Regions from separate parts of the Sphingomonas sp. 320_CC genome, predicted to be linked through region 1. Evidence: riboswitches for the same ligand, from Rfam matches in the RefSeq annotation. Region 1 holds a riboswitch; each other region holds the start of a gene.
The links. A riboswitch is a leader RNA that binds a small molecule or an ion and turns the genes downstream of it on or off. The one in region 1 is predicted to bind cobalamin.
Positions count from the first base shown of each region.

Region 2: it holds a riboswitch for cobalamin, as region 1 does, so the genes downstream of both, AC59GX_RS17010 (HoxN/HupN/NixA family nickel/cobalt transporter) here and AC59GX_RS12090 (TonB-dependent receptor plug domain-containing protein) in region 1, are expected to answer to the same signal.
Region 3: it holds a riboswitch for cobalamin, as region 1 does, so the genes downstream of both, AC59GX_RS16705 (TonB-dependent receptor) here and AC59GX_RS12090 (TonB-dependent receptor plug domain-containing protein) in region 1, are expected to answer to the same signal.
Region 4: it holds a riboswitch for cobalamin, as region 1 does, so the genes downstream of both, AC59GX_RS17620 (DUF1636 domain-containing protein) here and AC59GX_RS12090 (TonB-dependent receptor plug domain-containing protein) in region 1, are expected to answer to the same signal.

Region 1 covers NZ_JCAWAE010000003.1:115,771-121,522, reverse strand. Annotated here, with positions in the region: gene AC59GX_RS12095 (ABC transporter substrate-binding protein) at 1-462, opposite strand, end outside; gene AC59GX_RS12090 (TonB-dependent receptor plug domain-containing protein) at 459-2,357, opposite strand; cobalamin riboswitch at 2,475-2,690, opposite strand; gene AC59GX_RS12085 (TonB-dependent receptor) at 3,106-5,169, opposite strand; gene AC59GX_RS12080 (DUF4126 domain-containing protein) at 5,218-5,682, opposite strand; gene AC59GX_RS12075 (hypothetical protein) at 5,681-5,752, shown strand, end outside.
Region 2 covers NZ_JCAWAE010000004.1:292,073-297,824, reverse strand. Annotated here, with positions in the region: gene cobN (cobaltochelatase subunit CobN) at 1-812, opposite strand, end outside; gene cobW (cobalamin biosynthesis protein CobW) at 821-1,858, opposite strand; cobalamin riboswitch at 1,960-2,170, opposite strand; gene AC59GX_RS17010 (HoxN/HupN/NixA family nickel/cobalt transporter) at 2,404-3,453, opposite strand; cobalamin riboswitch at 3,636-3,850, opposite strand; gene AC59GX_RS17005 (S9 family peptidase) at 3,912-5,752, opposite strand, start outside.
Region 3 covers NZ_JCAWAE010000004.1:219,507-225,258, forward strand. Annotated here, with positions in the region: gene AC59GX_RS16705 (TonB-dependent receptor) at 1-2,136, opposite strand, end outside; cobalamin riboswitch at 2,369-2,599, opposite strand; gene AC59GX_RS16710 (hypothetical protein) at 2,692-2,829, opposite strand; gene AC59GX_RS16715 (SGNH/GDSL hydrolase family protein) at 2,928-4,022, opposite strand; gene AC59GX_RS16720 (glycoside hydrolase 5 family protein) at 4,058-5,407, opposite strand; gene poxB (ubiquinone-dependent pyruvate dehydrogenase) at 5,675-5,752, shown strand, end outside.
Region 4 covers NZ_JCAWAE010000004.1:424,713-430,464, reverse strand. Annotated here, with positions in the region: gene AC59GX_RS17630 (NAD(P)/FAD-dependent oxidoreductase) at 1-1,366, opposite strand, end outside; gene cobO (cob(I)yrinic acid a,c-diamide adenosyltransferase) at 1,427-2,026, shown strand; cobalamin riboswitch at 2,218-2,411, shown strand; gene AC59GX_RS17620 (DUF1636 domain-containing protein) at 2,584-2,991, shown strand; gene cobT (nicotinate-nucleotide--dimethylbenzimidazole phosphoribosyltransferase) at 2,988-4,001, shown strand; gene AC59GX_RS17610 (histidine phosphatase family protein) at 4,013-4,570, shown strand; gene cobS (adenosylcobinamide-GDP ribazoletransferase) at 4,567-5,298, shown strand; gene AC59GX_RS17600 (cobyric acid synthase) at 5,278-5,752, opposite strand, start outside.

The DNA of each region.
Region 1 (5,752 bases):
GTGGCTCCAGCGGGCCACCGCGCGGTCGATCTCGGCATTGATCCGCGCGCCGCCCATCGGCGCTCCGGCAGCATCGGCGATCTGCGTGACCTGCGCCTGGCTCTCCGCGATCGAGTCGGGAATGCCGACGAGCAGCGTCTTCAGACCGGCCCGCGCGTACGCCGCCTGAGTCGCGGGCGGCGTGTAGGTGCTGGCGATGACGAGATCGGGGTGGAGCGCGATCACCTCCTCGGCGGTCCCCGCGATGCCGCGAAACCGGCGCGCGACGGCGAGCGGGATCGATGTCGCGGACGGATCTTGCGAATAGTGGCTGATCCCGGCGATCCGCGCGGGCGGCAGGATCCGGACCAGCACCGAATCCACGCACGGATTGGTCGAGACGATCCCCCCGCCACCGCCCGCTCCGGGGGATTGCGCGCAGCCCCCGAGCAGGAGCGCGAGGAGGATCGCCCCGCGCCTCACTTCAGCCGCAACCGTACGCCGCCATACGCCGCGCGACCGTAATTGCCGTAGCCCGCGACCGTCTCGTACCGCGAGTCGGTGAGGTTATCGACGCGGCCGTACAGTGCAATCTGGTCGGTGATCGGCATTTCCACGCGGACGCCCGCCAGCGCATAGCCGTCGAGTCGCACGGTGTTGGCGGCGTCGTCGAAGCTGTCGCCGACCATCGTCACGGTGCCGCCGACCGACAGCCCGAACGCGAACCGGTAATCGGCGTCGACGCTCGCGGTCTGCTTGGGACGGCGCGCGAGATCGTTGCCGAAATCGCTGCCGATCGAGCGGTTCTCGGTGTCGATATAGCTGTAGTTCGCGGTCAGCGTCAGCGCGTCGACCGGGCGCAGCGCCAAGGTGAACTCGACGCCGTCCGCCTCGGCGCGGGCGATATTGTCGTAGACGCCGAACGGGCGGTCGACGCAGATCGAACCGGCGGTCGTCTGCTCCGCCGGACTGCAGTCGCGGAAGTCGATCTGGTTGCGCGTACGCCGGTTGAAATAGGTCACCGCGACGCGCGCGCGGTTGTCGAGGAACGCCTGTTCGACACCGACGTCGAAGTTGCGCGCGGTCTCCGGATCGAGGCCGCGATTCCCGTAGTCGGAGAAGAGCTGGTACAAGGTCGGCGCCTTGAAGCCTTCGCCATAGCTCGCGCGGACGGTGGTTCCGGTCCGCAACGCCAGCGCGGCGTTCGCGCCGAACGTCGTGTGGCTGCCGAAATCGTCGTGGTCGTCGTTACGGACGCCGCCGGTGATCGTGAGGACGTCGAGCGGCTTGACGATCAGCTGGCCGTAGACGCTGGTGATGCCGGTATCCGCGAAGGTGAAGCCGTCGTTGAAGCGGCTGTTCTCGCGCTCGACGCCTGCGACGACGCGCACTTGGTCGAGGGGGCGGAAGTCGCCCTGATACTCGTAGCGTTCGCTGCGGCCGCGACCGATGAACGACGGATCGCTGCCGAAGCTCGGGTCGTAATTGTCGCGGTTGATGTCGGCGATCGTGAAGGCCACGCGGTTGTTGAACCGACCGTCGGCGAAGTTCGCATGGAGCCCCGCGTAACCATAGGCTTCGCGCGTCTTCGAATATTCGGCGGTGTCGGCGAGCACGTAATCAGGGGCCGGGAAGCCGTCGATCGCGACGCGACTGTCGGCGAAATAGCCGCGCAGGTCGAGGCCGATGCCCGGCGCGAACTCGACGCCGACCCGCCCGGTTGCGCCATATTGGCGATAGCCGTCGCGCTCGGTGCCGCTGGCCGCCGACGAGATGCCGTCGGTGCGCAGATATCCGCCGGTCAGCGATCCGGACACCTGACCCGACTTGCCCGACACGCCCGCGCTCGCGAACACGCTGTCGGCATAGCCATATTCGGCGTTGGCGCGCGCCTGGACGCCTTCGGTCGGTGCGGCGGTGATGATGTTGACGACGCCGCCGATCGCCTGGCTGCCCCATGGCACCGAGTTAGGACCGCGCAATATTTCGATCCGCTCGACCGAACTCGACAGGAGGTTGCCGAAGTTGAAGCCGCCGCCGGTCGACGAGGGATCGTTGACGCGCACGCCGTCGATCACGACGAGCGTCTGATCCGCCTCGGCACCGCGGATGCGGACGCTGGTCAGCGCGCCGACCGTGCCGTTACGCGTGACGGTGACGCCAGGCGTGGTCGCGAGCAGGTCGGAGACGATGGTGGTCTGGCGGCGCTCGATCTCGGCGCGGTCGATCACGGTCACGGCCTGGCCGATCTCGCTCAGCGGTTGCGCAGCGCGGGTCGCGGTGACGACGATTTCGGGGGCGTCTGGGTTGGATATGGTCTGAGAATAGGCGGGCGATGCGATCGCCGCGGCACTCAGGAGAAGGAAGAATTTCGTCATTCGGCTGCGTCCTAACCAGAACCGCCAGCGACCATTCGCCGGGCGGCCAGACGTCTCTCGCTCGAGGAAACCCGGCTGGACCGGAGCACTCGTCCGCGCCGGACACCCGCCCGCGCAGTGGATCGACCGTGACAGGCAGGTCTCCTGGCTTCCGGGTCGCCGCGCCCACCCCACCTTCCCAGGCCGAGACCCAGTGGCATATCGGGGTGGCCGCTATCCGGTCACAGTTGCGGGTACAGCGCCGGTCTTGCGGATTTGGATCGTGACGACCCGGCCCGCGCACCGACTTCCCTTTTGATCCCGTTGCGGGGAACCCTTCACGTACGCGGCATTAGTCGTGCGCCAGGCACGGGTCAACGCGGGGCCTGCTGATCCTCCCCCGCCAGGGGGAGGTGGCTGGCGCTTGCCAGACGGAGGGGGCGGACACGGAAACGGGGGTGATCGCATGCCTCCCCCTCCGTCACCTTCGGTGCCACCTCCCCCTTGCGGGGGAGGATCGTAAGCTCCCTCACCGTCCACCGCACCACCCCGGCGGAGGCCGGGGCCCAGTTGGGGAATGTCACTAACTAAGCGCGGTCCGTCGTTACTGCGACCTTGCCAACTGGGCCCCGGCCTCCGCCGGGGTGGTGGCGTGTTAGTCGGGACGTCGCTTTCCCTCCCTTGTTCTCCCGCGAAGGCGGGAGTCCAGTCTGGGTCCCCGCCTTCGCGGGGAAACATGATGCCTTCGTTTTCCTTAGCAGAAAGAATATCACCGCCCGCCGTAGCGCAGCCCGACCCAGATCGTCCGCGGGGTGGCGCGCTCGACGATGTTCGCGCCGCTGACCCCTGCCTCGACCCGCTCGTTGAGGAAATTCTCGGCCCGAAACTCGGCAACCAGCGACCGCAGGATCGGCAACGCTGCATACGCATCGAGCGTCGTCGCAGCCCCAAGCACGCGCGTATTCTGGTCGTCGTCGAACTGCTGGCCGATATGCCGCACCGTCAGTGACAGCGTCGCCGCGTCGCGTCGCCAGTCGACCGTCCCAGAAACCTGGTCGCGAGGGGTCTGCGCCGGTCGCACGCCGTCCAGCGCAGCCGTGATCCCCGATCCCTCGACCTTTGAGTTCGTGTGCGACCACGACGCCTGAACACCAAACGGACCCGGCCGATACGCCGCATTCAACTCGAACCCATGCGCGCGGATCGCGTCGAGGTTCTGGCGAACGCGGTAGGTCGTCACCCCCGGCAACACCTGCGTCGGCGTGGTCGTCGTGACGTTCGCCACCGCATCCTTCAGCCGGTTGTAGAAATACGTCGCGGCGATGCTCACGCCCGGCGCAGGCGTCAGCGTCACCCCGCCCTCGACCCCGGTCAGCCGCTCCGGCGACAACAGCGCATTCGCCGCGGTCGCATCGTTGCCGACGCGAAACGGCCGATACAGCTCGTTGAGCGTCGGCAGCCGCCACCCGCGATACCCGGCCGCGCGCAGCGTGATCGCCTCCACCGGCTGATACGCTACGCCCGCCCGGCCGGTCGTCTCGCTGCCATCGCGGTCCGCATATCGAAGATTGGTCAACGCCGCGCCGCCGGCCAGCGGCCGTTCGGACAGATAGCCGCCGTCGATCGACCACCAGTCAACCCGGCCGCCAAGACTGAACGTGAAGTCGCCAGCAACCAAGCTCCCATCGGCAAACACGCCGGTTGTCGTCGTGCTCCCGCCGGCCTCGCGCCGCCGCGTCGGCACGGTGTTGACGAACGTATACAGCTCCTGCGTCTTGCCGCTGACATCGCGAACATCCGCGCCCAGACGCAGCGTGATGCTCTCGCCCAGCGGCGGAGCGATCTCGATCCGTCCGCCAAGCCCGGTGGCGGGCGTATTATACTGGTTCAGCGACTGGATCGCGGTCGTCCGCGCGGCGTTGATGCTGTTGAAGCTGCTCGCGAACGCGCGCGTTTGCAGATACGCCAGCGCCGAATACCCCCAGCGCCCGCGCCCGATGAGCCGGACGCTCGCGTCCGCGCCTTCGCTCTTGTTGTCGGTAAAGTCGCTCCCCCGGTCGCGCCGATCGGTGAACGCGCTCGCATTCATCTGCAATTCGGTCTTCGAGCCGATCCCGACGACGGTCCGCAGCGCGCCCGACGCCTGCTCGTACGGCGCGGCGCGATCGACGATTCCCCGGCTTTCCTCGACGGTCGGCGTGAAGCCGTCCCCGCGCGCATAGGCTCCGGACAAGGTCGCAAACCCAGACCCGTGCACCAGTGCCGCAGAGCCCTGTGCATCGACCGAATCCCGGCTGCCATACGCGACACTGCCCTGGAAAGGCGCCGCCTGGTCCGGCGTCGCGCTCTCGAGCTCGACCGTCCCCGCCAACGCCCCCGGCCCCTGATACCCGCTCCCGCCGCCGCGCGTCACGCGAATGCGCCCGAGCCGCCCCGTCGCATACGCCGGAAACGCGACCCAGCCGCCGAACGGATCCGCCTGCGGCACGCCGTCGAAGATCAGCAGCGCGCGACTGGAGGCATTGCCGCCGATCCCGCGCAGCGAAATCCCCTGGCTGGTCGGGTTGGCGCTGCGCGAGTCCGACCGACGAAACTGCTGGAGCCCCGCGACGTCGGCCAGCACGCTCTCCAGCCGATTGCTCGCATTCGCCTGGATCCGCGCACGATCGATAGTGACGACGTCGTACGCACGATCGCCGGGCGCATCGGCCAGCCCGCGCCCGGTGACGACGATGTCAGCCTGCTGGTCGCTAGGCGCGACAGTCGTCTGCGCGACCGCACCCCCGGACGAAATCAATACGAAGGCAAGCGTAGAGAGCGAGATACGGATCATCGCCGCCGCATGGCAGCTTTTCGGCCCGCCCGGAATACACGTCCGGCGTCAGGCCGCGCCAAGCTTCGCCGCGTTGCGCGCAATCGCCGCCGCGCCGCCAAGAACCACCGCATCCTCGACGAAACCCGTCGGCGTCTGGCCGTACTGCGACATCGCCGCCATCCGCGCACGCCAGCCCGGATAGGACGCGGCCACCGCCGTCAGTCCGCCGACCGCTGCACCGATCCACCGCTGCCGCCGCGGGACGAGCGACGCGCCCGCGATAGCCGACGTGACGAACCGCGCGGCCAGGCCGATCGCGACGATCCGGTCGGGCGCGGTCTTCTGCTTGTCCCCCGCCATCTCGCCGATCGCGAGCGCCAGCGCACCCGCCGCGACGACGGGATGCGACAGCAGCTTCGGCGCACCATTGTCGGCGGGCAATTCGTCACGAGCGGCAGCGATGGCGACCGCGGCGAGCGGCGTCATCGCGCGCTGGCCACCGACGAGGCCCATCAGGAAGGATGCGAGCATGATGATCTCCGGTAAAAGCAGGTTCGAGCGCATCAACGCACGCGAGACCGGCCAGGGTCCGCCGTTGGGA
Region 2 (5,752 bases), on a different contig from region 1:
GAGAAGGCCGTGGCGTTGACGATCGCCGCCGGCGTGAGCGCCGTGACCCAGCGGCTCAGCCAGCCGGCTGCGTCGGGAGCTTTCAGCGAGGGTGCGAAGAGGCCGATGACGTCGAACCCTCGCGCGGTTAGCTCAGCGTGAAGCGCTTCGATCGGGTGAAGGTCGGCGGCGGTCAGGTACGAGCGGTAGAAGACGATCAGGATGCGGGGGCGTGTCGCGTTCAAATCGAACGCGGCCGGACAGGTAACGCCGTCGTGCGGTTGCCAGCCGCCAACGTCCGCGATCGCGCGGACGCCGGTGACGGGGCCAGCGTAGCAGCCTGATGCGAGCGCGAACTGAGCTAAGGCAGCCTGCGCTGCGACTGCGCCGCCGGTGTCGCAGAGATGGGCCAGGCGGCGGAGCGTCGAGAGCGGGATCGTCGATGCGGCGTCGAGGCGTGTGTCGATGCGGCCGTCTGCGGCGAGGACGGCTAGCGCGATGCCGTTCTCGCGCGCGAGGTTTTCGACCTGTTGCAGGCCGTAACTCCAGTAGGAGCGCCCGCCGATCAGCCGGATCAGGATGCCCTTCGCGCCCGCCAACGTCTGTTCGATGTAGGTGTCGACCGAGAGCGGGTGCTGGAGCGCGGTCAGGTTCGCGAGGCGTAGCGAGGGCAATCGGCTACCGGCCGCATCCGCACGTTTCCAGCCCGCGGCGAACGCGCCGAGGTCACCGTCGGAGAAGGACAGGACGACGAGGTCCGCGGGGGATTGGGCGAGGTCCTGCGGGACCGCGCTTTCCTCCAGCCCGTGGGTCTCGCGGAAGACGACGTGCATCGTGCGCCTCAGCCGTCCAGCGCGGCCTTGATGCGGGCCTCGTCGATCCGGTCGTGCTCGGCGATGACCACCAATTGCGTGCGGCGCGGTTCGCCGGCGCGCCATGGGCGATCGTACTGCGTACGGACGCGCGCGCCGACCGCCTGGACGAGCAGGCGCATCGGCTTGCCGGTGACGGCGGCGTACCCCTTTACGCGGAGGATGTCGGCGCTGCGGGCGAGCGCCTCGATCTTCGCGGTCAGGTCGGCGGGGTCGGCGATCTCGCCAAGCTCGACGACGACGCTGTCGAAATCGTCATGCTCGTGATCGTCCTCGCCGTCGTGATGCGACGGGCGGCTGGCGATATCGTCCTCGGCGGCGGCGTTAAGGCCCAGGATCACGCGCGGATCGATGATACCGTCGGTCAGGTCGATCACCGGGAGCGGCCGTGCGGATTCGGCGGCGATCACCGCGCGTGCCTTGGCGACGCCTTTGGGGCCGGCGAGATCGACCTTGGTCAGCAGCACGATATCGGCGCAGGCGAGCTGGTCCTCGAATACCTCAGACAAGGGCGTCTCGTGATCGACGCTGGGGTCGGCGGCGCGTTGGGCGTCGAGCGCAGCGACATCTGGCGCGAAGCGACCGGCGGCGACTGCTTCGGCATCGGCGAGCGCGATGACGCCGTCGACGGTGATGCGCGAGCGGATCGCTGGCCAGTCGAACGCCTTGAGCAGCGGCTTGGGCAGCGCGAGGCCGGAGGTCTCGATCAGGATGTGATCGGGGCGCGGGTCGAGCGCGAGGAGCGCCTCCACGGTCGGGATGAAATCATCCGCCACCGTGCAGCAGATGCAGCCGTTCGCCAGCTCGATCACGTTCTCCGCCGGGCAATCGGGGATCGCACAGCCCTTGAGGATGTCGCCGTCGATACCGAGCGTGCCGAATTCGTTGACGACGACGGCGAGACGGCGGCCGTTCGCGTTGCGGATCAGGTGGCTGATGAGCGTGGTCTTGCCGGCTCCGAGAAAGCCGGTGACGATGGTGACGGGGACCTTTGAAAGATCGGGCATTGGTATTCTCCTGCGAGCACACGCACGCACGACCATAGGGCCGCACGCGTTCGTCGCTCAGACGGAGTACCGTGCCGCGACCATCCCCTGGATCGTAGCAAGAGCGACCATATGCGCTGGCAGGTCTCCTGGCTCGCGGGTCGAGGCTCGACGTACGCCTTCCCAGGTTTCCCCAGTGGCTGCCCTTCTCGTGAAGGGCGTGTGCGTCTCGCTCACCGCTTACAGTTGCAGGGACAGCCGCGGCATTGGGAGGAACTCCCGCACCGCATTCCCATTCAAGCCCCGAAGGGCACCGGCGCGATCTGTGAGGTTCGGTGAAACCGAGCCTCGGGGGTGGGTTAGAGCAGTTTGGCGGGACTGCCAATTCGCATATCGGTAGTTTTCGATGCTCCCCCGCGAGGGGGAGGTGGCTGGCACTTGCCAGACGGAGGGGGAGGACACGGAACAAACGTGATCGTCGTCCTCCCCCTCCGTCGCTTCGCGCCACCTCCCCCTGGCGGGGGAGGATCGAGAGCGCGTCGAGCTTGGGGAACAGAGGAGCTAGCTTATCCGTGCACGACTTCGATCTCGTCGAAGCGTTTCCAGCGGTAGATTGCGAAGCTCAGCACCCAGCAGAGCACGAACAGGCCGATGATCGCAAAGCCGAGGCCATTGAAGTTCTCGCCGAGTGCCGTTGCAACGTCCCATATGCCGCCGGTGAAGCCGAGCTTCGATCCGAGCAGCGCGAGCGTCTCGATCCCGCCGATTGCGATCGCGACGATCGCGGAGATCAAGGTGATGGTTATGTTGTAGTAGAGCTTACGGATCGGCTTCACGAACGCCCATTCATAGGCACCAAGCATAACGACGCCGTCCGCGGTGTCGACCAGCGCCATGCCGGTCGCGAACAGCACGGGGAGGACTAGGACGACACCGATCGAGAGACCGTCGGCGGCCTGGCTCGCTGAGAGGCCAAGGATCGCGACCTCCGTCGCCGTGTCGAAACCGAGTCCGAACAGGAAGCCGAGCGGCGCCATGTGCCAGCTCCGCGTGACCAGCCGGAACATCGGGCGGAACAGACGTGCGAGCAGGCCGCGGTTGCCGAGGAGGAGGTCGAGGTCCTCCTCGACATAGGTGCCGCCGCCGCGGACATGGCCGAAGGTGCGCCAGACCGAGCGGAGGATGATCAGGTTCATCGCGGCGATCGTGAACAGGAACACAGCGGAGATGACGGTCGCGACCACCCCGCCTACCTGCTTGAATGCCTCGAACTGCGACAGCGCATTGGCGGTCAGTGCGATCGCGACCGCCGCGATGAGCACGATCCCCGAATGGCCGATCGCGAACCAGAAGCCGACCGCGATCGGGCGCTGGCCGTCCTGCATCAGCTTGCGCGTCACATTGTCGATCGCCGCAATGTGGTCTGCGTCGACCGCGTGGCGCAGGCCGAGGCCCCAGGCGAGCAGCGCCGTGCCCAGCATCAGCGGTTGCGCGTGGAACAGCGAGAACGCCCAGCACCACGCGGCGATGTTGGCCGCGACCAGGCCTGCGAACATCCAACCGATGCGCTTTCGGGTCGAAACCCGCGTCGGTCGTTCCATCGTCAAAGTCGTCATGCACAAACCCCGCAGCGTCCGACGAGGACCGGGGCCTGCCGAAAACGGCCGGGCCATGCGACGACCGGACGCCATGAGCGGCCGACGCACGACACCGATGCGGCCCCCGCCACATGGTCGTCGCTCAGCCAGTGTCACGCAGGCGGCGTTCACCGTGCCTCGGCCACCCCCTGGACCGGGACAAGAGCGACCAGACGCCGGCAGGTCTCCTGGCTCGCGGGTCGCTGCTCGATGCACGCCTTCCCAGGTTTTCACCCAGTGGCTGCCCTCGCGAAAAGGGCTCGTGCGTCTCGCTCGCCGCTTACAGTTGCAGGGACAGCCGCGGCATGGGACGGCGAACCGTCCGCACCGCATTCCCAATCAAGCCCTTCCGGGCACCGACGCGATCACGGGAAACGGCTGGAAGCCGCGTCCCGCGTGTTCGGTACCCTGCTTCGGGTCGCGTGCCAACGGTCGCGCTACTTCGCGACACCAAGCTGTTGCAGCATGAACGCCTGCCATTCCGAATTTTGCCGATAGCGTTCGAACCGCCCGGACTTGCCGCCATGCCCTGCCTCCATGTTGACGCGGAACAGCAGCGGGTTCTTGTCGGTCTTCAGTTCGCGGAGCTTAGCGACCCATTTGGTCGGCTCGTAATATTGCACCTGGCTGTCCCACAGTCCGGTGCCGACATAGAGCGCCGGATACGCCTTCGCCTTGACGTTGTCGTACGGCGAATAGCTCAGCATATAGTCGTACGACGCCTTCTGCGCGGGGTTGCCCCATTCGTCATACTCGAACGTCGTCAGCGGGATCGACGCGTCGAGCATCGTCGTCACCACGTCGACGAACGGCACCTGCGCGATGATCAGCTTATAGTCGGCTGGCGCCATGTTCGCGACACCGCCCATCAGCAGCCCGCCCGCGCTGCCGCCCATCGCCGCGACGCGGTCCTTGGCGGCGTATTTCTGTGCGACGAGATAGCGGGTGACGTCGATGAAGTCGGTGAAGCTGTTCTTCTTGTTGAGCAGATGCCCGTCGTCATACCAGCCGCGCCCCATCTCCTGCCCGCCGCGGATATGCGCGATCGCGTAGATCACGCCGCGATCGAGCAGGCCGATGCGACCGGGGTCGACTGCCGGGTCGCTGGATATCCCATAGCTGCCATAGGCGTATTGGAAGAGCGGCGCGGTGCCGTCTCGCTTGGTTCCCTTGGCGTATACCAGCGACACGGGGATCCGCGTGCCGTCACGCGCCGGCGCCCAGACGCGTTCGGTGACGTATTTCGCAGGGTCGTAGCCTGGCACCGGTGCGACCTTCAGCACGCGACGCTCGCCGGTTTTCGCGTTGACCTCGTAGGTCGTGGTCGGCGTCACGAGCGAACCATAGGTGTAGCGGACCCACGGCGTCGCGGTCTCCTCGTTGACGTCGAACGACATGCGATAGGCGGGCTCGTCGGCGGTCACGGGCGTCGACTTGCCCGCGTCGTTCAGCACGCGGATCATGCGATTGCCGCCTTCGCGCTGGTCGATCGCGACGAAGCCGTCGAACGGTTTGAAGCCTTCGATGAAGACGGTGTCGCTGGCTGGCGTCAGGTCGCGCCACGCCGCCGTGCCTTTGGCCAGATCGGCGTCGGCGACGGTCACCAGCTTGTAGTTCTTCGCTGCCTTGTTGGTGCGGATGATCCAGCGGTTGCCAATGTGATCCGCGCTGTAGCGGAACTCGCGCGCACGCGGTGCGACGATCGTGAAGCTGGTCGGGGCGGCGGCGGGGGCGCAGCGCTGCTCGTCGCTGACCGTGCTGCTCACGCCGATGCAGACGAACTTGTCGTCGGCGGTGCGCGCGACGCCCATCGAATAGGTGTCGTCCTTCTCCTCGTACAGCAACCGGTCGCTGGCGACGGGCGTGCCGAGGACATGCGCCTTCACGCGGTAGCCGCGTAGCGTGACCGGGTCTTTCTCGACGTACAGCACGGTCTTGTTGTCGTCCGCCCAGACCACGTTCGGCTCGATGTTCGAGAGCGTGTCGGCGATCGTCGCGCCGGTCGCTAGGTCCTTTACCTTGAGGACATACTGGCGACGGCCGACGGTGTCTTCGGCCCAGGCGACGCGGCGGTTGTCGGGGCTCACTGCCCAGTCGCTCAGCGCGAAGAAGCTGTGGCCCTTCGCCATCGCCGGCTCGTCGAACAGCGTTTCGGCGGGCGCGGTACGGCTGCCCTTGCGGCGTTCGAGGATCGGGTAATCCGCGCCGGTCTGGAACCGCGAGCCGTAATAATAGCCGTTCTTCGGATACGGCACCGAGCTGTCGTCCTGCTTGATGT
Region 3 (5,752 bases), on a different contig from region 1:
CAGCACCCATTGCTGCGCGCCGTAGCTGTTGATCGCATAATCCTTGTCGAACAGATTATAGACATGCACGTCGATCGCGACCCGCGGCGTCACCGCGTAGGACAGCGTCGCGTCGACCGTCGCATAACCCGGAATGCGGAAAACATTGGCGTTGTCGGAGAATCTTCGCCCGACATAGCGCAGTCCGGCACGCGCCTGGACCGCCGGTGTCGCGGTCCAGCTAAGCCACAGGTTCGCCGTCGTCTCGGGGACGTCGGGTGGCGTGTTGCCGGCAAAACTCCTTTCGCCCGAGACGAAGTCGTCGAACCGCGCCTCCAAGACGCTGCCATTGGCGTCGATCCCGAACCCTGCCGGCAAGTCCAGCGACACCGCAGCCTCGATACCCTTCGCGGATCGCTGCCCGACCTGCTCGATCGGGCTCGTCGGGGTCAGTTGCGACAACAGTCCTTTCTTGACGATGCGATAGGCGGCGATCGTCGCGGTGCCGCGGCCATCCAGGAACACGGCCTTGGCGCCCGCCTCGACCTGGTCGCCCGTCGCGTTGCTGAAATGGACCTGCCCGGTGGTATAGGTCGTCAGCGTCCCCAGCGGATCGACGCCGGTGGCATATTGCGCGTAGAACGAGACCGTCGGGACTGGCTGATAGACCGTCCCAACCCGCCATGTCGTGTTGCCGAGCCGCTTGTCGAGCGCGAAGCTTGCGGTCGGGACGGCGGCAGTCGAGTCGATCGTCCAGCGCCGTATCCGATCGCGCTCATAGCGGATGCCGCCGACGATCGAGACATGCTCGCCAAGCTTCAGCCGGTCCTCCGCGAAGATCGCATATTCGTTCGTCCGCGTGCGATACCGCGGTGCGATCCCCTGCGTGTCGACGATCACGCCAGGATCGAACACGAACGGATCGACGACCGAGACCTGCGGGTCGGCGCCGAAATTGTGCGAATAGGTGAGCTTGACGAGGTTCACGTCGAAGCCCGCGACGACGTCATTGGTCACGCCGTCCGCGATCCGCGTCTTGAGCGTCACGCTACCCTGGTCGCCCCATTGCGTCTGATCGTGGACGATCCCGGTCATGTCGGTGCGATAGATGCGCCCGGGCGTGGCGCGCACGTCATTCGCGCCATTGGGACAGAAGCCGTCCGCCGCCACCCAGCAATAGCTTTCGAGGTTGAGCCACTCGCGCTTGGAGGTGAGCCGGTACGCCTGATTGCTGACGGTGAGCGTCTCGCTCGGCTGCCAATCGACCTGGAGGCTTGTCCGGTTGTCGCGGTAGCGGACATGGCCGTCGCGCGTGTTGTAGTTGCGGTCGCGATTGTCGTGGTCGAGCCGTCCGTCGATCAGCGGCGTACCGAAATAGCGCATCGGATTCTGGTTGCCATAATCGTCGCGCACCGTGACGACGAACCGATCGGTCGGTGCCCAGCGCAACGTCCCCGACAGCGCGTAGCTTCGTGATTGCCCGCGATCGACATACCCGTCGGACCGCCTGTAGCTGCCGTCGACGCGGTAGGAGAGATGCTCGTCGAGCGGTCCACCGGCACCGGCTGCGACGTGGAAACTGTCCTGCGATCCATAGCCGATCTCGCCGTCCACATCGGTGTGCCGCGTATTCGGCTTGCGCATCAGCACGTTGACCGCGCCGCCTAGCGCGCCTTGCCCGTACAGGACGGAAGCCGGACCGCTGAGCACGTCGATCCGCTCGACCATCCACGGGTCGCTCGGAAAGGTGATCGTGCCGGCTGCTGGAAAGAGGCGGATACCATCGATCAGTTGCAGCACCGAACCTTGACCGCTGAACCCGCGCGCGGCGAGCGCGGTGCCACCATTGCCGAGGTTGGCGACGCTGGTGATGCCGGGCGCGCGGCTGGTCGCGTCGTTCACGGACACGTCGCCGCGCGCCCGGATCGTATTGCCGTCGATCGTCGACAGCGTCGCCGGCGTTTCGAGCGGCGACAGGTTCAGGCGGCTGCCGGTCGAGTTCGGAACCGTCAGGTCGGCCTGATGGCGGCCGGTTACGAGGATATCGTCGGCGCTACTCGCCGAACGATCCTCACTGGTCTGCGCGCTGGCCAGGGATGGTAGGAAGGTGACGAGCAACGACGCGGCAAACGCGGCATACGGTGATGGAAACGACATATAAAAGCCCCCGAGGCGTCGGACGAACCGGCAGGGGCCTGTCACCGAGCACGAGGCTCGAACGTGCGCCGGCGAGCGCGCCACGAGCGGATTGCCCGAGCACGTCCAAGCGAACGGGAGCAGCCATACCCGACGGACGCCATCGCGACCGGCACGCCTGCCCATGCGGTCCCCACCGCACACATCGTCGCTCAGACGGAGTACCGTGCCTCGGCCATCCCCTGGACCAGGCAAGAGCGACCACACGCCGGCAGGTCTCCTGGCTCACGGGTCAACGCCCGATGCACAACCTTCCCAGACCGATCGGTCCAGTGGCTGGTGACCGGGGACTTCGCCCGACCACGCACGTGCATCACGCTCGCCGCTTACAGTTGCAGGGACAGCCTCGGCATCAGGTGGTCGAAGCCACCCTCACCGCGTTCCCTATTAAGCTCCTCGCGGAGCACCGGTGCGATCATGTCGACCCATCCGAGAACGGGCCGACGGGCAAGGTGTAGCGTGACGTTCCGACGCGGGCAATCGACGATCGCGTAACGATCTCAGCGCTTGGTCGACCTATCGCCCCCGCGTCGCGTCCAGGAAGGCGGCGGTCCAGCAGGTTTGCGATGCGCACCCCTTCATCGGACCGGTGGGGGACGCGGGGTAGCGCTTGTCCGCCGCGGCGGCCCAGAAGCGGTGGTGCGGGTGCTGCACCGGGCGGGTGCCGATACCGGTAACGTAGGATCGGTCGAGAGGATTGCGGCCGAGGATATATAATCAAGGCTCGTCACGACCGCGTCGCGGTATGCTGGCTATCGGTGCGCCCACATCTCGGGATGCGCGTCGATATAGCCCGACAGGGCGGTCGTGATCTGCGCATCGTCGGCGGTCGACGGATGCGAATGGCATCCCGTGAACGCGAGCCCGGTGACGGGCACGAACGCGATATTGCGCTGGCCTTCCGCCTTCAAACGCGCGGCAACCTTGCCGACTTCCGCCGCGATCTCGCCCCCGGCCATGTCGGTCGCCCACAGGACGACATGCGCGTCCGGATCGCGGGCCCGGAGGCGTTTGACGAAGTCGACATAACGCTGCTCGTAATCGGCATGGAGCGCCTCGCGCGTCTTCCACGGCTCCCCGGGATGGAGCGGCGTGGTGAAGTCGTTGGTGCCGAGCGCGATCACGAACAGACGCGGGTGCCACGCCGGATCGACGGAGCGCGTCGCCTTGTCGAAGAGCGTGAAGGGATAGGCAACGGGAAGCGTGTCGGCCGCCATGCCATTGTAATTGCGGACGATCCCCCGACCCGAGATAGCATTGACCTGATAGTCCGCGCCGTATCGCTTCGCCGCCAGCGCCGGCATGGCTTGCGCGGTATCGGTCGTCGCCCACACCTCCGCTTCGGTGCAGTCGCGCTTGGTCGAGACGTTGCCGTAGCCGACGGTGTGGGAGTCGCCGATGAATTCGATCTGGCGAGCACGGGCGGGGATGGGCAACGCGCGCGTTCTGGCCGCCGCGTAAAATCCGCCGAAGACGGTCGGCGCGGCCTGGCTCTCGCTGGCGACGTCGACGCGGATCGTATGGCGGCCGTTTGCTAGACCGGCGACGCGGTAGAGCCCTGGCTTGGGCTTGAAGAGCGTCGTCGGGGAGGATGCGTCCACCGTGATACGCAGGATGACATCCCCTTCGCCGATCTTCAGCAGGATGCCTGCGCCCCGAAAATTCGTCTCGAAATAGGTGCCCGGCCATTGGCGTCGATAGCCGTCCGACGTCCGCTCGACCCGGCCGCCGATATGCATCGGAAGCGCGGCACCGGGCTTGCTCGATACCGCGATGACGGTGATCGGCGTCGCGACCGCCGACGTCGACAACAACGCTGCACCGAGCAGGCCCAGAACCGTACGCATACCGTGTGTTCCAGTTCGATACGACAACGCCGGCATCAGAACGCCGCCATTGCTGAGGCATGCGCCCGGATCACGTCTTGCGTCGAGGCGTCGCTGTCGAACACGCCGTACCAGCCCTGCGGCTCGTGTGGCGGGTCACCCATATAGCCGAGGTCGCCGCGCTGGAACCGGTGGTCGGCATGCGGCGTGCGAGCCTCGCCGTTCCACGCCCAGAAGTTCGAGCCCGCGAGCGGTCCGCCGGACCTGGCATTGGTTTCGATCGCCGCATAAATCTGACGGTAGAAGCGATCCTTATAGACCGTCATGATGGCCGGATCATAGGCGGTCTTCCCGTCGCGCGGATAGCCGAACTCCTCGATCACCAGCGGCTTGCCGAGCGTCGTGGCCAGTCGGATATGCGCGTCGATGTAGTTGGCGACCTTGGCCGCGCCCGCGTCGTAAGTGCCGGCGAGATCATTTGCGTCCATCCAGGTCCAGTTGTTGGGCCAGATATGCGTCGTGAGGTAATCGATCGACGGCGAACGGTGCGCGGCGAGTACGACGTCCTCGCGCTCGATCGAACCCTTCAGCCCCTCCGAACCGGTCGAGACGAGGTGGTTGGGGTCGAGCGTCTTGATGTACCGCGCGGTCTCGTCGATCCAGCGGTAGAAGGCGGGCAGGTTGGGTATGGCGACCGCAGGTCCGCCGGCCGGACGCGGCTCGTTCGCCAACTGCCACGCCATGATCGTCGGATCCGCGGCGTAGGCGACGCCCGTCGCGGTGTTCGTACGCGAGACGACCGCGCGGATATAGTCGCGGTACATCGCCTGCGCCCGGCCGTTGGCATAGAACGCGGCGTTCCAGTCGGCGAACGCGGGCCAAGGGTGCGCGGGGTCGTTCATGTTGATGAACTTGCCGCCGTTGACCCACGACAGATACGTCATCATTCCGCCCGACCATTCCCAGAAGTTGGTCAGGTAGATCACGCCGGTCATGTCGCGCTTCGCCATCTCGGCGAGCATCCAGTCGAGGCCCTTGAGCAGGTCTTCGTTATAGGTCGCGGTCTGGTCGCGGAAACCGGGCGTGATCGAGTTCTTCAACGGCGAGAGTTCCGCCGACCCGAGGATGCGGAGGTTGCGCACGCCGAGCGCCTTCAGGCGGTCGAGTTCGCGGCCGAGACGCGCGCGGTTGCCGTACGCGGTCTCCGCGCCGAGCCATGCGCCGTACCAGATGTTGGCCCCGGCATAGCGGTAGGGCTTGCCGCCCCGCCGGAAATGGGTTCCGTCGACCGTGACGAACGCCGGCGTTGCGGGCAATCCAGCCAGCCGACCGTTGTTCGTGCAGCCAGCGGCCAGGGCAACGCCCCCCAGCAACGCCGCACGTCGACCGATCATCGCGTCGTCCACGCCATCCCCCCTTTATACCGCCACCGCGTGAGCGTCCCCGCCGAACAATCGTCGACCGGTCGGGTTGCCCAGCGCCAAAGCCCTCGTCTTTAGGTTTGCATGGCGCGGCGCGCTACCGGGATTTATCATACTTGGAGCAGAACGCGTCGGACGCTGGCTGCCGGGACGGTGCACCTGCATTCCGTGCATCCCAATCGTACCAGAACGCGTTTGTCCTCTGCCGTCTCGCTAGCCGAGTTGGGTCGCCATCACTGCCGGAGTTGCTTCATGTCCAAGACCATCATCGCCGACCTGTTTGCCGAGACGCTGCACCTGGCGGGCGTCGAGCGGATCTACGGTGTCGTT
Region 4 (5,752 bases), on a different contig from region 1:
CAGAGATCGCGAACTCGGGCAGGCACTCCGACAAGTCAGTCATATGGACGCCCGGCTTGTACGACGGGATCACTGAGCCTAGCGCGGTCGACGCGCGCCCCGCGAGCAGGTCGCCGATACGTTGCGCGGGCGCCTTGTAGTTCGAGCCGCCGGCGACATAGGCGCGCGATTCCCAATGGCGTTGCAGCTCGATCCCGGCGAGCGGGTGGCCGGGATAGTCGCGCTCGGGGTCGATGCCGATGACGATCCCCGAGTTCGCGTTGCGTTCGTTACGCGAATATTGGCTCATGCCGTTGGTCGCGACGCGGCCCTCCTCTGAGGTCGCGGCGACGACGGTGCCGCCTGGGCACATGCAGAAGCTGTAGACCGTGCGCCCGTTCTTGCAGTGGTGCGACAGGCTGTACGCCGCCGCGCCGAGGTCAGGGTGACCCGCGCACGGCCCGAACCGCGCTTCGTCGATCCAAGATTGCGGGTGTTCGATGCGGACGCCGATCGAGAACGGCTTGGCCTCGACGTAGACGCCCTTGGCATGCAGCATCTCGAACGTGTCGCGCGCGCTGTGGCCGACCGCGAAGACGACGTGGTTGGCTTCGAGATAGTCGCCGGTGCTGAGATGAAGACCGCGAAGCTGGCGAGTGCCGGCCTCCTCGACGATGTCGAGACCGTCGACGCGCGTCGAGAAGCGGTATTCGCCGCCGAGCGCCTCGATCGTCTCGCGCATGCTCTCGACCATCGTGACGAGACGGAAGGTGCCGATATGCGGATGCGCTTCGGTGAGGATTTCGGGTGGCGCACCGGCTTTCACGAACTCGGTCAGGACCTTGCGGCCCAAGTGGCGCGGGTCCTTGATCTGGCTCCAGAGCTTGCCGTCGGAGAAGGTGCCGGCGCCGCCCTCGCCGAACTGGACGTTCGATTCGGGGTTGAGGACGCTTTTGCGCCAGAGACCCCAGGTATCCTTGGTGCGTTCGCGGACGACCTTGCCGCGGTCGAGGATGATCGGGCGGAACCCCATCTGCGCGAGGATCAGGCCGGCGAACAGCCCGCATGGGCCCGCGCCGACCACCACCGGGCGGGGGCCGGTGTAGCTCGCGCCGCCCTTGGTGACGAAGCGGTAGCCGGTATCCGGCGTGCGCTGGACGTGACGATCCTTGCGGAAGCGGGTGAGGACGGTGTCCTCGTTCTTCAGCGTGACATCGACCGAATAGACGAGCTGGATGTCCATCTTGTCGCGGGCATCGTGCGCGCGTCTGGCGATGGTGTAGCGGATCAGGTCGCGCGGGGTAACGCGCAGGCGGTCGCGGATCGCGGCGGGGAGCGCTTCGTCGGCGTGGTTGAGCGGCAGCTTGAGGTCGGTGATGCGGAGCATGTCGGTCGCTCTAGCGCCGCGCGGCGCGATCCGCCATCGGGAGGACGAGAGGACTTGATCATGCGGACCGACGACGAACAGAATGCCAAGAGCGCCAAGCGCAAGGAGGTCCAGGACCGGATCGTCGCGAGCAAGACGATCGAGAAGGGGCTGATCATCGTCCACACCGGCAAGGGCAAGGGCAAGTCGACCGCCGCGTTCGGCATGGCGGTGCGGATGATCGGGCATGGGCGGAAGGTCGGCATGGTGCAGTTCGTCAAGGGCGCGATGGCGACCGGCGAGAAGACGATCTTCGATGCGTTCCCCGCGCTGTGCGAGTTCAAGCCGATGGGGGAGGGCTTCACTTGGGACACGCAGGACCGCGCCCGCGACATCGCGGTGGCGCGTGAGGCGTGGGACGAGGTGAAGCGGATGATCGCCGATCCGTCCTATGCAATGGTGGTGGCGGACGAACTGAACATCGTGTTGCGCTACGAGTATCTGCCGGTCGACGAGGTGCTGGCGGTGCTGGCGGCGAAGCCGGAGATGACGCATGTCGTGGTGACCGGGCGGAACGCGCCTGATGCGTTGATCGAGGTGGCGGACCTCGTGACCGAGATGACGCAGGTGAAGCATCCGTTTCGGTCGGGCGTGAAGGCGCAGGCGGGCGTGGAGTTCTAGGCGGCTTCCTACTCTACGGTCCGTTACGAGGACCGTCCGTCATCCTGACGAAAGTCAGGCCCCAGAGCCACGAAGGCTGCCGCCCGTTACCCTGGATCCTGACTTTCGTCAGGATGACGGGAGGGCGTGGGGACGGCTGGCGGACTTCTGACCGACGTAGCCGTGTCTTGCGCCGGGTCTTCCTCCCGCCTATCGCTTCGCCCGCGACAGGTTCCCCCGATGCTCACGCCGAGGGGGATGAAAATGGGAACGGGAAACACCCGGCTGCCCCTGCAACTGTACGCGGCGAGCCATTGTGCCTCATGCCATTGGGATGTTCCCGAGAAGGCGGCGCGGACGGCGTTGACCCGCGAGCCAGGAGACCTGCCCGTCGCGGTCGTCTTTCGTCCGGCCAGGGTGCGCCGAACGGACGGGTAACACCCCGAGCGACGACATCGCTTCGCGTCGCGCGAAGGCAGGAGGCGTCCGCTTCTCGCCCTTTGCGCGGTGCGGGACCGACTGTCCGAAGGGGTTCCTATGCCAAGTACACATCATTCCAAGATCGTCCGGGAACGGACATGCTGAAGCCGGTCGAGGACGGCGTCGCGGTGGTCGCGTGCAACACGTGCCGCCATTCCGCCGACGCGCGCGACGACGAGCAGGGCCAGCGTGGCGGCGCGCGGCTGGTCAGTGCGCTGAAGGCAGTGCAGGCGAGCGATCCCGCCTATGCCGACGTAGCCGTGCAGGAAATGCCGTGCCTGTTCGCGTGCCAGGATTTCTGCACCATCCATCTGCGCGCACCCGCCAAGGTCGGCTATGTGCTAGGCCGTTTCGAGCCGACCGAAGACGCTGCCCGTGCGATCCTGGATTACGCACGGCTCTACGGCGAGAGTGCGTTCGGACAGGTGCCGTTCAAACAATGGCCGCAGGGCGTGAAGGGCCATTTCATCACCCGCACGCCGCCTGCCGGGTTCGTCGTGGAATGACTTTTTTTCCGACAGCCGGGGCATTTCTATCATCCTTGAGCGCGTTGCCGCAGCCGGACGAAGCCGCTCGATCGGCGGCAGTGGCGCGGCAGGGGCAACTGACCAAGCCGCCGGGCTCGCTCGGGCGGTTGGAAGAGATTGCCGTCTTCATGGCCGGTTGGCAGGGCCATGAACGCCCGCGGCTCGATCGCGGCCGGGTGGTGATCTTCGCGGGTAATCACGGCATCGTCGATCGCGGCGTCAGTGCGTTTCCGGCCTCCGTCACGGCGCAGATGGTGGCCAATTTCGAACATGGCGGCGCGGCAATCAACGCGCTGTCGCGCGCGGCGGGGCTCGATCTCAGAGTCGTCCCGCTCGATCTCGACCGGCCGACCATCGATTTCACCGTCGCCCCGTCGATGTCGGAGGAGGAATGCCTCGCGGCGATCAACGCGGGCGCCGCCGTCGTTGCGGACGCACCCGATCTGATCGTGCTCGGCGAGATGGGGATCGGCAACTCGACCTCCGCCGCCGCGCTGTGCCTCGCCAGCTTCGATGGATCGGCACGCGACTGGGTCGGGCCCGGTACCGGAGTCGACGACGACGGCATGGCCCGCAAGATCGCGACCGTGGAGGCCGGGCTGGCGCTGCACCGGGACGCACTGAGCACGCCGTTCGAGACGCTACGCCGGCTTGGCGGTCGTGAACTTGCGGCGATCGCAGGCGCGGTCATAGCTGCGCGTCTCGCAGGCGTACCCGTCATGCTCGATGGCTTCATATGCTGTGCCGCGGTCTCGCCGATCGCCGCTGCGTGCCCGGATATTCTCGCGCATTGTCTTGCCGGCCACGTGTCGGCCGAGCCGGGTCATGCGCGATTGTTGCGGGCATTGGACCTCGATCCCCTGTTGTCGCTGGGCATGCGGTTAGGCGAGGGGAGCGGCGCGGCGGTGGCGACGTTGCTCGTCCGCGCGGCGCTGGCGACGCATGACGAGATGGCGACGTTTGCCGAGGCAGGGGTCTCCGTCGCGTGACCGGTTCGCACATGCTGTACCTGATGCGGCATGGCGCGCCCGTCCGCAAAGGCCTGTTGCTGGGGCGAACGGACGATCCGGTGACGGAGGCCGGCGTTGCGGCGTGCGTCCGGCGAGCCGCAGGGCTGAAGGTTGCCGCGATCGTGTCGTCAGACCTGAAGCGTACTCGCGATTGCGCGACGGCGATCGGCAGCGTGCGGGGCATCGTCGGCGAGGTCGATCGACGGTGGCGCGAACTCGACTTCGGAGCGTGGGACGGAATGCGTCCAGCCGATATCGATCCGGCGGCCTTCGCTCGGTTCCACGACGATCCGGACGCTGCTCCGCCGCCGGACGGTGAGCGATGGTCGTCGTTGCTGGACCGGGTCGGCAATGCCTTGGCGGTACTTCCGTCGGTGCCGACGTTGGTCGTCACGCACGGTGGCGCTATCCGGGCGGCGCTCGCGGACCTGTGTGGGTTCGATCGTCGCCGGACATGGGCGTTCGACCTGCCTTATGCCGCGCTTGTGTCGTTGCGGATCTGGCCGGAGCCGGATCGGACGGTGCAGATCGTCGGGCTGGCGACGTGAAGCGGCTGGTCGTCGCGTTCGGTTTCCTGACGCGCCTGCCGATGCCGCGCGTCGAGGCCGGGGCTCCCGACTTTGCCGCGGCGATCCGATACTATCCGCTCGTCGGACTGGCGATCGGCGTGCTCGTCGCCTCGGCGGGACGGGCAGGTGCATCGATCGACCCCTGGACCGGGGCGTGCGCCGCGTTGCTGACGTGGATCGCCGTCACGGGCGCATTGCACCTCGACGGGCTGGCCGATCTCGCCGACGGGCTGGGCGCGGCGCATGGCGATCGGACGCGGTTGCTCGCGGTGATGGCCGATCCGCATATCGGCAGCTTCGGCGTCGTCGCGATCGTCGCTCAGATGACCGCCAAGCTCGTGCTGCTGCACGCGGTCGGGCTGACGGCGTGGTGGCTCATCATCTTGGTGCCGTTTGCGTCGAGGATGGGGCCGCTGGCCTGGGCAGTGCTGTTGCCGCCGATGCGGGTAGGCGGATTGGGCGCTGCGGTCGCCGGCGCAGTCCGATCGCGCGACCTTGTCGGCTGGGGGCTCCTGCTGGCGCTGGCTGCCGTCGCGGTTCCCGCGCTGTTGGCGGTTCCGCTCCTGATACTGGCCGTCGCTGCGTGGTTGCGGCGTACATTAGGGGGCGTGACCGGAGACGCGCACGGGGCGGGGATCGAGCTTGTCGAGACGGGCGTCCTGCTCGCTTTCGCCATCGTCGGTGCGTCAGCCGGCGCGCTGGGCTAGGGCGAGCATCGCATCGAGATCGAGGTGACGTTCGAGCGTCGCGGCGATCGCGTCGAGCGCCGCATCGATCGAGGCAGCATGGTCCGGTCCGACCGCGTCGACGCCGAGCCGCGCCAGCCACGCCGCGCGTTGCTCGGCAAGCCCGAACAGGCCGTGGACGTAGCTGCCGTGGACCAACCCGTCCGCGCTCGTCGCACCCTCCGCGCTGCCGTCGATGCGGTGGCCGACGGGACGGCACAGATCGGTGCCAGTCGTCACGCCCATGTGCATCTCATAGCCTTCGAACCGTGCACCGTTTGCGGTCCCTTCGATCCGCTCGAGCGTTTTGGTCGGCGTCAGGATGGTGTCGATATCGAGCAACCCGAGCCCGGCTATCGAGGTTGCCGCGCCTTCGATACCGTGCGGATCGGCGATGCTCCGACCGAGCATCTGGTACCCCCCGCACAGCCCGAGT